One region of the Neobacillus sp. DHD-1R genome, then DNA from elsewhere that is predicted to be linked to it. Evidence: riboswitches for the same ligand, from Rfam matches in the RefSeq annotation. Region 1 holds a riboswitch; the other holds the start of a gene.
The links. A riboswitch is a leader RNA that binds a small molecule or an ion and turns the genes downstream of it on or off. The one in region 1 is predicted to bind preQ1.

Region 1 (7,437 bases):
ATGAGACATCCTCATTATCAGAGTTCATACGAGACTATTTATTTCTTGCTTTTTCCCATTCAGCTTGCGATGTTTTTACTACATCTTCCCATTTAGCTTCTTTGCTCAAATATTTTTGAATTTGAACACCTAGCTGATTTTCTCCCCAGCCAGTTGGATAGCCCATGAATGTCCAACCAATCGTTTTGCCATCTTGTGCATATTGGTAGATTTCTTTTGAAAGCGGATCACTAATTTTCGATGCATCAAAGCCATCGTAAGCAGGAATAAATTTAAAGTCGTTAATAACGATTTCTTTACCTTCATCAGAAGTATATAACCAGTCTAAGAATTTCTTCGATTCTGCAATTGTATTTTTGTCCTTATTGCTGTTTACGCCCCAATACATTGGAACTCCAACAGGAATCGAATCTTCTTTATAACCTTCAACAGGGATTGGTAATAAACCAATGCCATTAGCAGCAAAATCCTCATCAATACCAGCAATAGAACCGTATGCCCAGTTACCTTGTTGAATCATTGCTACTTTTTGAAGTGAGAATAATTCTTCCACTTGTTTAGCGTAATCAAGACTTACAGTTGGCTGTACAGAATAATTATTTTCTAAGTCAAGAACCTTTTTAAACGCATCACCATATTTGAAGTCAACTTTTTTTGCATTAAATGAGTTTAATACATTGTTATCAAATTCTGGCGCAAGGAACGTATTGGATAAATGTAAGCCAGTTACCCATTTTTCTTTACCAGGCAAAGCAAACACTGCTTCTAGACCAAGGTCTTTTTTCTTTGAATCAAGTGTTTTTACAGCTTTTTCAAGATCGGCATAGCTTTTGATAGATGCAGGATCAATGCCTGCTTTTTTGAAAACATTTTTATTATAGATAAAGCCATAACCTTCTTGGTTGTATGGTAATCCAAGAACTTTTCCATCTTTCGTAACACCATCAAGTGTTCCTTTTAATGCTGCTTTAGATGCTTCTGTATCAGAAAGGTCCGTTAATTTCTTTTGCCAATCTGCAACATCTTGTGGTCCACCGATGTTGTAGATTGCTGGTTCTTTACCAGAGGCAAACTTAGATTTTAGGGCAGCTCCATAATCTTCCCCACCGCCAACAGTGGTGATATTGATGTTTACACCTTTATGCGCTGATTCATATTTTTTCGCAGCTTCTTCAAATTGCTTTTTGAATTCAACTTTAAATTGGAAAACATCGATTGTTACATTGCCCTTAGTGTCTTTACTAGAGGCATTATCAGCTTTTCCACAACCTGTTAAAAGAAGGCTTAGCGATAGGACACCTGCACCAATTCCAGAAAATAATTTTTTCTTATTCATGATTTACCCCCAAATTAGATATTTGTGAATCTAAAAGCTTGTGCAACGTGGAAAACATAGATGCTTGTCATATTTGTTAATAGAAAAATCGATATTCTAAGTAAATCGAATACTAAACTATCAAAATAATATTTTTGCGAAAACGTTTGCACTAATGCCTAAATAAAAATATTTTAATGTAGTAGTCAAATAATCGTATTCCTTAGAAAATTCTTTTTACTCTAGTCTTCAACGAAAACGTTTGCACAAAATAGCAGAAAAACTGTAAAAAAAATTAAAATTTCATACTTATGCGCTTCCTTACTTTACAGTAATATCTACTAATACCCCCTATTCTCGTTATGTATCGTTAGCGAAAACGTTTGCACTAATCGATAGATTTATAGTATCACTTTTAAAATGAATGCGCAAACATTTTTTATTAACTTTCTAAATGTATGAAAAAGAGAATCTTAAAAGGGTCTGAACCACGTTTAACACTCACGCTATAGTGTTTCTTAATAGGAAAAGATCTGCGATCGGTTGAGTGTTTTATGGGGTCTGACCCTTAGTCTGAGACATCCATTATTTTCATTCACTGTCCGGTGTGTTTACCATAATTGCTGCGACTTGGGTTAGCCGGTCATAAAAAGCGATTCCTGCAGGGTTTTGATCAAGACCAATTTCATGAAAAGCTTCTTTCATGCAGCGAAGCCAACACTGTGCTCTTCTAGGAGTGACTTCAAATGGAAGGTGCCGTGCTCTCATTGCAGGTGGTCCAAATTCCTGGCTGTAAAGAGCTGGACCTCCTAAAAATTGCGGCAAAAACATCCGCTGCTTACGTTTAATTTCTTCCATGTCCCCTTTAAACAATGGTGCTAATTCTGGATCAGCATAAACGCGCGGATAGAACGCTTCTACTAGCTGATCGATCGTTTCCTGCCCGCCAATTTCACTATAAAGTGATTTAAAATTGTAGTCCACTTTCTTCACCACCACTTTCATTTTTCCCTTATTTCTTGTAATTATAAAGAATCTTCCAATGGGATATCGTGATATAAATCACATTAAACTCAAATTTAACACATTGATAACTCCCAATGAATTACTTTTTTAAAGAATGTGGTATCCTAAAATAATGATAAAGAAATGGATAGGTTACTTTCTTCAAAATAGCCGATAGTTCCTAAGAGGTGTATAAAATGAATAAAGCCTGGTTTTATGTGGCTCTAACTTGTTTATTTGAATGGATATGGGTGTATGGATTTAATGTAGCTGACACTTGGTGGGAGTGGGCAATTGTCATAGTGGTCATACTTTGGGATTATCACATTCTTCCTAAAGCATGTGAGACTCTGCCAACGGGTACAGTTTATGCCATTTTTGCAGGAATTGGAACAGTTGGCACAGTGTTAATGGATGTGTACCTTTTTGGTGGCAGCTTCAATTTAGGAAAGCTATTGTTTATCGTCCTTATTGTCATCGGCTGCATTGGTTTAAACCTTTCGGACAACCATAAAGGCAAAAAAGTCATGAAAGGGGCTGCTTAATATGGGCTGGTTATTAGTCTTATTTGCAGCTGCGAGTGAGGTCACCGGTGCTGTCGGTCTAAAATTATATAGTCAACAAAAAAACATCCGAAATGGCATCCTGTATATTGGAGGTTTTGCGGCATCGCTTGTATTACTATATGCTTCATTTCAATTTCTCCAACTAAGTATTGCCTATGCCGTATGGGTGGGGATTGGGACTGCTGGGGCTGTCTTTATCAACATGTTTCTTTTTGGGGAATCCAAAAACCTGGGGCGAATAATAAGTGTTATTTTAATTATCATTGGAGTTGCAGGTTTAAAAGTAATATCATAAAAAGCAGAAGATAGAAGGCCCCAAGCCGAATATACTGGGGCCTTTTTGCTATTTTTATCAACTTCTTATAACAAAAGTATGTTTCATGTCAAACAGGTTTTGATAAAAAGACAAATGAAATATTCACGTCTCCCATTCCCTATAACTCATTTATCATTTTTTGCTCTGTTAAATTTTAATTTTCCTTAGCTACCAGTTCTACTTTGATTCTGTCCGGATCTTCGAAAAAAACGGCATAATGGGAGTCGCCTCCAGCAAACGGATGCTTATCCTGGTAAAGAATGCTTACCCCTTTTTCTTTCAATTTCGCCGTCATTTCGTTAACCTGATCCTTGGATTGAGCATGAAAGGCTAGATGATTCAAACCGACTCTTGAGCGATGGTAGGGAATATCAAGATAACGCTCGGTTGCTTGTACAAAAACAATATAGGTTTCTCTATATTTCCAACTGATCCCCGAGTCCCATTTTTGGTACACCTTGTACCCTAATTCCGATAAAAACCAATCCCAGAATTCGGTCGTTTTAGATAAGTCTGACACGTAGATTTCAACATGGTGCAGCATTCACATTTAGCTCCATTCCCTTGATATATTTCATCGTCTATTTCTCCAACAAAGAAATAAATTATCTACTATTTTATCACGTTCGATTTTAATTTTTTATGTAATTATTGTTTACCTAAAAAAATATACCCGTAACACCTCTGGAAGGACATGGCACAGCAAAGCACCACATGTTGAACAAAATCCTTCAACTTGTGGTGCTTTGCTGTTAAGAGAATATTTTTTGAATAAGCGATTTTGGTTCTTTTCGTATTTTTTCAAAGATGCTTTGAACCCCATACATGAGAATTGATTTGGCCATAAAAAGGATCCCCATTTGATAATGCTTCAATCTAATAAGAGAAACAATCCCCATCTTTCTTAACATAGTCATCCCTGGATAGACAAACAAAATATCTGTTATTAAATTCAATATAAAATAACGAAAAAAGTTTCCAAATGTAAATTTAAGTATCCACAAGGACCCAACAAAAAAAGGTCCCAATAGGAATGGAATTTCACCCATTACATTTGGAAACAGCTTCTCATAGAACCTCCACCATACTCTTCTTTTAGCTACTATACTTTCTACAAAAACCCATAAACCTATAAAGAGGGCACCCGGAATAAAACGCTTAACAGTCCGTTTTCCTAAAAACGGCACTGACAACCAAGGTAATAACATCATTACGAGTAAAACCATTTTATTTCTTCTCATCACATGGCCATTCCTTTTTTTCTTTTAGAATGTGCAAGATGCCACAAAGTTATTTACATTTTTGGAAAAAAATTCTTTTGGTTTGATTTGATAATGAACATACTTGATTTGTATTTTTTCAACATACATAACAGTTAATTTATGGTAAAATCGATTTGATATACTCGTTTTCTAAAATCTACTTAAGTTAGGTGAGTGCGTTGAAGCTACAAAAGATTGTCCCATTAATGGGGTATGTGCTTTTTATTGCTGGGATATTGATGGCAAGCTTAATTCACCCTACTATTGGGATTGCCACCATCCTTGGAGGTCTTTTAATTGGAATGGGTTATGAAAATGGAAAACAGAAATCAAGAATCCTTTATTATGGTTCCGTTCTTTTTCTACTTGTACTGTTTTCAGTGACCTATTTAATCATGATTAGATTTCTTATAGATTAGTTGTTTTTATCGATGAGCCCCACATCGTCGCTAAAATGGGGGAACAAGAAACACGGATGACCTTCTTTAAAGACTCAGAGGACAACACCCATGCATTAATGAGTGAAGTACATAATTAGTATGAACAGGATGCCGTATTCCTAGCTGCATCCTTTTCTATTGCAAAATAATGTCATTGACTCATACTTTTATTTATATTATTATATTAGTTTGCAAGTATATAAAATAACGTGGTTCGAGAACCTCCCACGTAAAAAAACTAAGGAGAAATGGATATGGAAAAAACAACTAGCACATTAGCAAAACCAATCGGTGCTAATGGAAGTACTAATTCCCAAGAACCTGCCTCGGTCGGTAACACATATAACAAAGTGCAGGGAATTGTCGTAAACGGGATTATTGCAGCCTTGTACATTGCTGTCTCGGCCTTGATCCAGCCGTTTGGATTTACCCAAGTCCAATTCCGTGTATCGGAAATGTTTAACCATTTAGTGGTATTTAACAAGAAGTACATTTACGGCATCATTTTAGGTGTATTTCTGACCAACTTATTTTTTTCACCAATGAAGGCATACGACCTTATCTTTGGTGTTGGCCAATCAGTGATCGCCTTGTTAATCACAATTGCTTGTGCACGTTTTATTAAAGGGATTTGGGCGCGGATGATTGTGAATACAGTTGTTTTCACTTTCACAATGTTCTTGATAGCCCTTGAACTTCATTTGGCCTTTGATTTGCCTTTCATGTTTACATGGCTAACAACAGCAGTTGGTGAGTTCGTTGTCATGGCAGTCGGTATGCCTGTTATGTATGTTATTAATAAACGTGTTCGTTTTGATAAAAGGGTTTAATTTTAATGATTGAAAGAGTTGCTGCTTATCTTGGATAAAGCGGCAACTCTTTTTTTAGTTCATCATTCTATATTTGACACCTCGCAAGGGGCTTTGTAAATAAAAATCAGAATTTATTATATATTCTCTTCTTACATGTTGTTTTATAATAGAAGTGTTTGCTGGAATAAATGCAATAGAATTTTTGTTGTGAGAATGGAAGGGAGAGAATGAAATGATACAACGGCCACAAGGAAATGAGTACCCTGAATATTATCTACCATATGTGAGTCTAGTGCCTGAAGGTGACCTGCTATCGATTTTGAAAGCAAATCTTGTTTCGGCAACCTCACTTTTTGCTGGATTATCGGAGAAAGATGCTCAATTCCGATATGCCCCTGGTAAATGGAGTATCAAAGAAGTACTTGGTCATATGACGGATACCGAAAGAATTATGAGCTACCGTCTCCTTCGAATTGGCCGCGGTGACCAAACACCACTAGCCGGATTTAACGAAAATGATTATATTCAAGGGTCCGAATTCGATCAACTTGAGGTAAAAGCCATCCTCGAAGATTTTACAGCAACACGGCAAGCCGCCATAACCCTAATTCAAAATATGCCAGATAACGCCTGGACAAGAAAAGGGTTTGCCAATAATACAGAAATCACCACCCGTGCCCTCGCCTACATCATCGCAGGACACGCACTCCACCATCTAAAAATAATTAACGAAAGATACCTCCCGTTATTAAATAAATAAATAAAATAGTCATAATGGTGTCAGGCACCATTAAGTATGCCATCGTAGTGCAAATGGTGTCAGGCACCAAATAAATATTTGTATTGCGAACATTTGTTCTTTGTTTTATAATGGAAATATCGGTAATAATAAGAAGTGGGCTTATGCAATGACAGAGTCTAGTAAAGTCCGGTTTTCAGTTTTATCGATTATTGCAAGAAAAAATTATAACCTTAGGAGCTGAATTTTATGACATTACGATTGATTCCCTATTTTGTGATGAACGGTAATGCAAAGGAAGCGATTCAATTTTACGTGAACGCCTTGGAGGCCCAAGTTCTTTTTAGTCAATCTTTTGGAGAAATGCCGGAGAACCCTGATTTTCCACTACCTGCGGAAGCAAAGGATCTTGTAAGTCATGCAACCATCAAAGTTGGTGAGACTGAACTCATGTTTTCAGATACCTTTCCTGGTCAACCCCATCAAAGCGGAAATCAAGTGACCATCTGCATTACAACTGACGACGTTGAACAGGCTCGTAAATTTTTTGAAGCATTAACAGAAGGCGGACAGGTTGGCATGCCGCTCCAAGAGACTTTCTTTAGCCCTGCATATGGCAGTGTTATTGATAAATTTGGTGTTAATTTTCAAATTTTCACAGAGGGCAGACAATAAAGTTATTTAGTCCTACAACCAACTGGTATATTACATAAGTGAATTTTTTTAATAAATAGGAGGATGTCCCCAAACAAGGCGCAGACCCCACAACCGCTACAATTGGCAACAATTGGGTGGTTAACGTGGGGACAAACCCTGTTAAAAGGACATCCTCTTCTCCTTTTTATATGAACTGTTATAGATTCAATGAAAGCTTAACCTCTACCCCAAAATGGTCGGATACAACATTTTTATTCCTGTTGTTAAAAATGACCTTTGAATGGTCTACTTGAACTGGATGATTCGTTACAATTAAATCAATCCG
Region 2 (7,437 bases), 420 kb from region 1:
CTTTTGTGGGATGGGCAAACTATTCTCGATTATTTCATGATCCCATATTCTATAAATCTCTTTTAAATACTTTTCAAATATTGATTATCCAAGTGCCTATCATGTTGTTTCTTGCCTTATTGGCGGCAGTAGGGCTCCATTCTTCGATGTTAAAAGGTAAGGCACTTTTTCGAATCTCGTATTTTATGCCTGCCATTACAGCCCTTGTTGCCGCTTCGATTGTATTTATGATTCTATTGGATGAGCACTTTGGGTTAGTAAACTATCTTTTGTCATTTCTTGGTGTGAAACCTATTCAATGGTTGACAACGCCATTATGGGCGAAAGTCTCAGTCGTGATTGTCATGACATGGAGATGGACCGGATATAATATGGTGATTTTTTTGGCAGGATTACAAAATATCCCATCTGAATTATATGAAGCAGCCAGCATCGACGGAGCAGGTAAGGTAAAACAATTTTTTATGATTACGATTCCGCAGTTAAAACCTGTGTTTATTTTTACAGTGGTCATGTCAACAATCGGGACGCTGCAACTTTTTGATGAGCCGTTTATTTTAACGCAAGGTGGTCCGAATAATGCTACGATGACAATTACACTCTATTTATATGAAACAGGTTTTAAGTTTTTTGACTTCGGCTATGCATCGGCTATTGCTTATGTACTTGTTCTGATAACGGCCATAATTTCTTGGGTTCAGATGAAATTGGTAGGTGATCTCGAAGAATGATACGTTCAAACAAACTTCAAACGAAAATCATCATCTATATTTTGTTAATAGTGGGTGCTATTTTATCGATTGGTCCATTCTATTGGATGATTGTCGGCTCGACGCTCCAATCGGGGGATATCTTTCATCTTCCGCCAAAGTTAATTCCAGGTGATTTTTTAACGAAGAACTTTCAATCACTGAATGAATCATTGGGGATCGCTAAAATCTTTTGGAATTCATTATTTATTGCTCTTGTTTATACAGCTGTTAGCACACTTATTAGTGCGATGGCGGGTTATGCATTTGCAAAATTTAAATTCAAAGGAAAGAAAATCTTCTTTTTCGTTATTTTATGTTCCTTAATGATTCCGTACCAAGTTACCTTGATTCCTTTGTTTGAATTAATGGTTTCATTTAATTGGTTAAATACGTATCAGGCAATCATCTTGCCCTCGTTGGCATCGCCGTTTGCTATTTATTTAATGAGGCAGAATATGCAGGCAGTTCCTAATTCAATTATTGAAGCATCCCGTGTTGATGGGGCAGGAGAAATAAGAATATTCTTTACGATCATTTTTCCAGTGGTACGGCCTGCACTAGCTGCGGTGTCGATATTTTTATTTATGTCCCAGTGGAATAGTTTAATCTGGCCGCTGATCACGTTAAATTCAAAAGAAATGTTTACTCTGCCTGTAGCATTATCTAGTTTAATTGGCATGGCGAGAATTGATTATGGACAACTAATGCTAGGAACCACCTTATCTACCATCCCGATTATGATCTTCTTCCTCCTGCTGCAAAAACATTTCATTTCAGGAATATTAGGTGGATCCGTAAAAGAATAATCCATGGTGTCAGGCACCATTAAATAGGTAAACAAGTTGGCAGGGTTTCAAAAGGTAATCCTTTTGAAACCCTGTATTGTAGTTAGAAGTCAAAAATTATTTTATTAGATGATTAAAATCAGCAACTTACACTTTTTCCACAAGTCGTCGTGATCACTTCTTGGTCTTTCCGTTCAAGCCTCCTGCTCCAGCCTGTAAGGGCCACCGCACCAAGAACCATTAATGCCCCAATCCAAGAGGTATGAATCAGTCCGATTGAATCGGTAATAACTCCTCCTAAAAAGGAACCAATCGCGATTCCAGCATTAAATGCAGCGATATTGATGGCAGACGCTACATCTACTGCAGTCGGAACGAATCGCTCGGCTAACATAACGACATACACTTGAAGTCCTGGAACATTCATAAAAGCCAGCAGTCCCATGAAGAAAATAGTGATGAGGCCTACTATTTTAAAAGGAGCGGTAAACATCAACACAAATAGAACAACTGCCTGAGCGATGAACATATAAAATAATGCCTTAATTGGATTGTGATTAGATAATTTACCACCAACCATGTTCCCAATAGCAATTGCGATACCGTAAACGAGCAGGATCACGGCAACGGTTCCTTCCTTAAATCCCGTTATATCCTGCAGGATCGGGGATAAATAGGTAAAGACAACGAATGTTCCACCGTAACCTAACGCCGTTATCATAAATACCAGCAATAAACGTCCATTTGTGACTAATTTGAACTGATCGCGGAATGTTGTCCGAGTGCCTTTTCGTAAATCAGATGGAACAAGGATGCTGTTTGCAATAAAAGCAATCACCCCAACGGCAAAAATGATAATAAAGGCCATTCTCCAGCCGAATTGCTGCCCCATAAACGTTCCAAATGGCACGCCAGTAACGGTCGCAACTGTAAGCCCTGAAAACATAATCGATATCGCGCTAGCTCTTTTGTTTTCCGGAACTAAATCAGCAGCAATCGTTGAACCGATTGACATAAAGACACCATGTGAAAAGGCAGAAATAACACGAGCCGCGAGTAACACACCCATGCTTGTAGCACTTGCTGCAAGGCCATTTCCAATGATAAAAATAACCATAATCCAAAGTAATAAAGTTTTTCGTGACATTCTCGACGTGAGTGATGTGAGAATAGGTGCCCCAAAGGTAACTCCTAACGCATATAAGGAAACAGTTAAGCCAGCGGTTGTAACGGATATGTGTAAGTCCTTCGAAATGAGCGGTAATAAACCTACACTAATAAATTCTGTGGTGCCTATGGCGAATGCACTTACAGCTAATGCCAGTAGTGCGAATGTACTTCGTTTTTTATCTAAAGTCATTTGTTTTTCTCCTCCTAAAAAATAATTAACTTGCTTAAGGCAAACGATATAAAAATGTTTAAGTGAAATTTCAACCGGCAAATGTTATTATGGGATATACAGGAGTGGATGAGAAGTACGCACTTTAAAGTGATATAGATACTTTGAAGTGACATAGATACTTTTTAGTGCCTATAAATTAGGAGGATTTTAAATTGAAGAAAAAGAAATACAATATATCGGTTGAAGCTACATTAGAGGTAATCGGAGGAAAATGGAAATGTGTTATACTATGCCATTTAACACATGGTAAGAAACGGACTAGTGAGTTAAAACGTTTGATGCCGGATATAACTCAGAAAATGTTAACCCAGCAATTACGGGAATTAGAGGATGATGGTGTGATTAACAGAATTGTATATAATCAAGTTCCGCCAAAAGTAGAGTATGAGCTTAGTGAATACGGCTGGAGTTTACAAAGCATTTTAGATTCCCTTTGTGCTTGGGGAGAAAAGCATATCACCAAAGTTTACGGTGATAAATTTTCTGTCTTAGAAGAGAATGTATTAAATGAACATCTCAAATAAAATATAAGCAGCAAGGGAATTTTTCAATAACATTGTGTTTGACGTATCCCAATCAGTTCTTTATTATATAGAGATGAGAATACCCGTACTTGATCGGGAGAGGTTCATAGCTGATACCCTCTATAAAAAACTATGGATACATGACTTTCTGCCATGTCCATATCGGACGTGGCTTTTTTGTTTTTTATCCTTACGTTTGCATAGAATGTTCAGAAGAAACTCTCTTAAAAAGTGTGGGACACATTTTATAGGGGGTTTTTTTATGTCTGGCCGCAGCCACGAAGAAGGATTAAAGGATTTAACTCTATTAGGTAACCAAGGTACAACCTATTCATTTGAATATGCACCAGAGGTATTGGAGGCAGTCGACAATCTCCATCCGGAACGTGATTATTTCGTGAAATTCAATTGTCCGGAGTTTACGAGTTTGTGCCCGCTGACTCGTCAGCCTGATTTTGCCACTATGTATATTTCGTATGTTCCAGATAAAAAGATTGTCGAAAGCAAGTCTTTGAAATTATATCTGTTTAGCTTTAGAAATCATGGCGACTTCCATGAGGATTGTGTCAATATCATCATGAACGACCTAATTAAATTGCTTGATCCACGCTATATTGAGGTGTGGGGGAAATTCACGCCACGTGGCGGCATTTCCATTGACCCATGGTGCAACTATGGAAAACCAGGTACCAAATACGAAGAAATGGCCAATTACCGATTAATGAACCATGACCTTTATCCAGAAAAGGTAGATAATCGTTAAGTGTTAAAAGAAGCAGCCGCGTGATAACGGCTGCTTCTTTTCTTATAGTGCTTCCTTAATCACTTTCTTGTAATAAAGAACGGAGAGGATGCCGAAAATGGAGTACAATCCGGTATAAAGGACCATGACAAGAATCATCGGTGTCCACACTTCGGTTCCGAATAGAAACCAGCCTGATTGAACGGCGAAATAACTGTGGAACAATCCAACCACTAAAGGGATACCAAAGTTAAAAAGCTGTTTGGCTTGAATTCCCTTTAACAAGTCACCTTGGGTAAAACCAAGCTTTCGTAAAATGGTATAACTTGGCTTTTCCTCTTCACTCTCTCCCATTTGCTTAAAATAAAGAATACAGCCCGATGTGATCAGAAAGGTTAGCCCTAGAAAGCCAACGATAAACATAATCAGACCCATGATTTTTTTCTGCTCGTTACTAATATCCAGCCGAGAAGTATTTTCTACCTTTCCAGTGAACTTCATTTCCTTAAAAAGGTCATTAGCTTGATCCAAATTGGCCTCATCTTTCAAAGTTATCCCGATATAGAGAGAGGTTTCCTTTTGAATCGCTGGATTTACATCCTTCTTTAAGCGGTTGAAGACAGTTTCGTCAACAATGGCAGTAGGTTGACTGCCATTTGTAAAATAACCTGAAATGATGAAATCCTTCTTTAAACCTAAGAAGCTAAGTGGTATCGTTTCATTTTGACCTTTTAACTCAATTTCACCAGCTCCTTTTAAACTCATAAATTTCTGCAGTAAATTATTATAACCAGTAAAAACGGTTTCCTCTGAAGCTACATCAATGTTGTTAACAGCCTCGTCGCTAACCATAGGCAGGGTCATTGCTTTTGGGTCCACCATTAATTCATCTAGATTTGCCTCGAAAATTTCATTGAGATTAGCTTGTACCTGAATAACCTCGATCTTTTTTTCACTGAAGGAAATGTTGTTCTCGGTTAGTGCCTTTTTAAATTTCACTGCATCATCTGTATTGGTTATCGAAAAATCAGCTGCTACCTGATTTTCAGCCATCTTTTCTGCTGAATAATAGGAAATGTAGCTTAAGGACAATAAACCAATCGCCAGTGCAGATACAGTAGTAATCACGGTTAATAACAAGGCATTCGATTTCATCCGAAACATGATCGACGATAGCGATAAGACCTGGTTAATATTTAAATAACCATCCTTCTTTTTCCGAATGACATTAAAGATAAAACTGACAGATCCTTTATAAAAAAGGTAGGTTCCGATAATGACTGACCCGAGAATATAAATCATTGCAGCAAACAGTTCCATCATCGAGGTAAAAGCGCCATCAAATAATTTCGATGAAATATAGTAGCCAGAAATGATTAAAATCAAACCAATAATCCCGATGATGATTTCTAAAATGGACAATTTTTTGACTCTCTCTTCTGTAGAGGATACGACTCTAAATAAAGAAAGAATACTTTGCCTTTTGATAAATATAAAATTCATCAGCATAATCAAAAAGTAGATGATACTAAAAACAATAAGAGTTTGAATCAAGGCCGTTGCTGAAAAATGAAGGCCAGCAATCGCATCAACCCCTGTAATTTTAAAAAGAATCATAATAATTAATCGGGAAACGGAAAACCCGATAAAAATCCCGACAACTAAAGAACCGAAGTAAAGAATAAAATTCTCTGCACTAAGGATGTTAAAGATTCGGCCTTTGGTCATCCCGATTAATTGAAATAAACCAATTTCTTTGCTCCGTCGTTTAATGAAGATGTTATTGGCATACAGCAAAAAGATCGAGACGATTGCGACAAGTAAAACGGATGCAGCCCGGATGGATGCTGCTCCTTTCATGGTATCCTTTGTATCATTCATTGCTGGGTCATATTGCAGCGTAACGAAGGCGAAATAAAGAGCCACGCTAAACATCAGCGCAAATACATAAAGATAGTAATTTTTTAAATTCTTTTTCAAGTTACGAAAAATAAGCTGGTTAACGCTCATAGGGTACACCACCCAATACACCTTGAGTTTTCATGATGTCTTTAAAAAAGGCCTGTCGTGATTGGTCACCTTTATTTAACTGGGTGTAAATTTGTCCGTCTTTTATAAAAACCACTCTGCTGCTAAAGCTGGCTGCCACTGGATCATGCGTAACCATCACAATGGTAGCTTTTCGATGTTGATTTAATTCGCTTAATTTGTTTAACAAATCCGAAGCGGATTTTGAATCGAGCGCACCAGTCGGCTCGTCAGCAAAAATGATACTTGGTTCATGAATAAACGCTCTTGCCGCAGAAGTACGCTGTTTCTGCCCGCCGGAAATTTCATTTGGATACTTATCTTTTATTTCATAAATTCCTAGCTCATCCGCCACAGCTTTAAATTTTTCATCAGCCTCTTTTTTTGACACCTTTATAATGGATAATGGTAAGAGAATATTTTCTTTGACTGTTAACGTGTCCAGCAGGTTATAATCCTGAAAAATAAACCCAAGATGCTGCTTGCGGAATTCAGCGAGCTGCTTTTCTTTCATGGCGGTCATTTCTTTTCCTTCAATCATGATGGTCCCGCCGCTTACTTTATCAATGGAAGAAAGAACATTGAGCAGGGTCGTTTTCCCGGAACCAGATGCTCCCATGATACTCACGAATTCCCCTTTCTCCACGTTAATGTCGATCCCTTTTAATACTTCTTGTTTATTCAGCTTATTGCCAAAACTTTTATGAATTTTATGGGCTGCTAATATACTCATTACAAAATACCCTCCTTATTTCTCGATAATTTGATTATAAAAGCCATTGGCAGTCTTTTCCTTCGATTCGTCTAACAAATAGCAAAGGCATGTGACATTGTTGTCACATGCCTGCAATATGACCAAATTCATTTCTTTTTGGAAAGGTTAACGTAAACGTGGTGCCCAACCCAAGTTCTGACCGCACCTCAATATGAATCAACAGGGATTTTGCAATTTTTTTAGTTAAATATAACCCCATGCCTGTTGCTGCATTGTCATGATGGACTGAAGTCGAGGTAAACCCTTTTTCAAATATCCGTGGTAAATCCCTAGCATCAATCCCCCGGCCAAAATCCTGCACAATCAGTTTAGTACGGTCATCTTGTTGAAAGCATTTAATTAGAATGTCCGATTCCTCACTGTATTTCACGGCATTTGTTAACAGCTGCCTAATAATAAAGGCCAGCCACTTGGCATCCGTTAAAACGG

Region 2: it holds a riboswitch for preQ1, as region 1 does, so the genes downstream of both, queF (preQ(1) synthase) here and AC3ANL_RS21555 (QueT transporter family protein) in region 1, are expected to answer to the same signal.

What each region holds. Positions count from the first base shown of each region.
Region 1 covers NZ_CM173232.1:4,359,837-4,367,273, forward strand. The annotation lists gene AC3ANL_RS21515 (ABC transporter substrate-binding protein) at 35-1,336, opposite strand; gene AC3ANL_RS21520 (globin domain-containing protein) at 1,907-2,299, opposite strand; gene AC3ANL_RS21525 (DMT family transporter) at 2,518-2,865, shown strand; gene AC3ANL_RS21530 (DMT family transporter) at 2,867-3,181, shown strand; gene AC3ANL_RS21535 (VOC family protein) at 3,357-3,746, opposite strand; gene AC3ANL_RS21540 (hypothetical protein) at 3,955-4,443, opposite strand; gene AC3ANL_RS21545 (hypothetical protein) at 4,644-4,883, shown strand; partial or broken gene AC3ANL_RS21550 (VOC family protein) at 4,883-5,002, shown strand; PreQ1 riboswitch class I at 5,108-5,152, shown strand; gene AC3ANL_RS21555 (QueT transporter family protein) at 5,159-5,734, shown strand; gene AC3ANL_RS21560 (DinB family protein) at 5,949-6,476, shown strand; gene AC3ANL_RS21565 (VOC family protein) at 6,705-7,130, shown strand; gene AC3ANL_RS21570 (endonuclease/exonuclease/phosphatase family protein) at 7,309-7,437, opposite strand, start outside.
Region 2 covers NZ_CM173232.1:4,779,232-4,786,668, reverse strand. The annotation lists gene AC3ANL_RS23660 (carbohydrate ABC transporter permease) at 1-731, shown strand, start outside; gene AC3ANL_RS23655 (carbohydrate ABC transporter permease) at 728-1,558, shown strand; gene AC3ANL_RS23650 (MFS transporter) at 1,677-2,897, opposite strand; gene AC3ANL_RS23645 (winged helix-turn-helix transcriptional regulator) at 3,092-3,463, shown strand; PreQ1 riboswitch class I at 3,557-3,603, shown strand; gene queF (preQ(1) synthase) at 3,726-4,226, shown strand; gene AC3ANL_RS23635 (FtsX-like permease family protein) at 4,269-6,215, opposite strand; gene AC3ANL_RS23630 (ABC transporter ATP-binding protein) at 6,205-6,966, opposite strand; gene AC3ANL_RS23625 (sensor histidine kinase) at 7,070-7,437, opposite strand, start outside.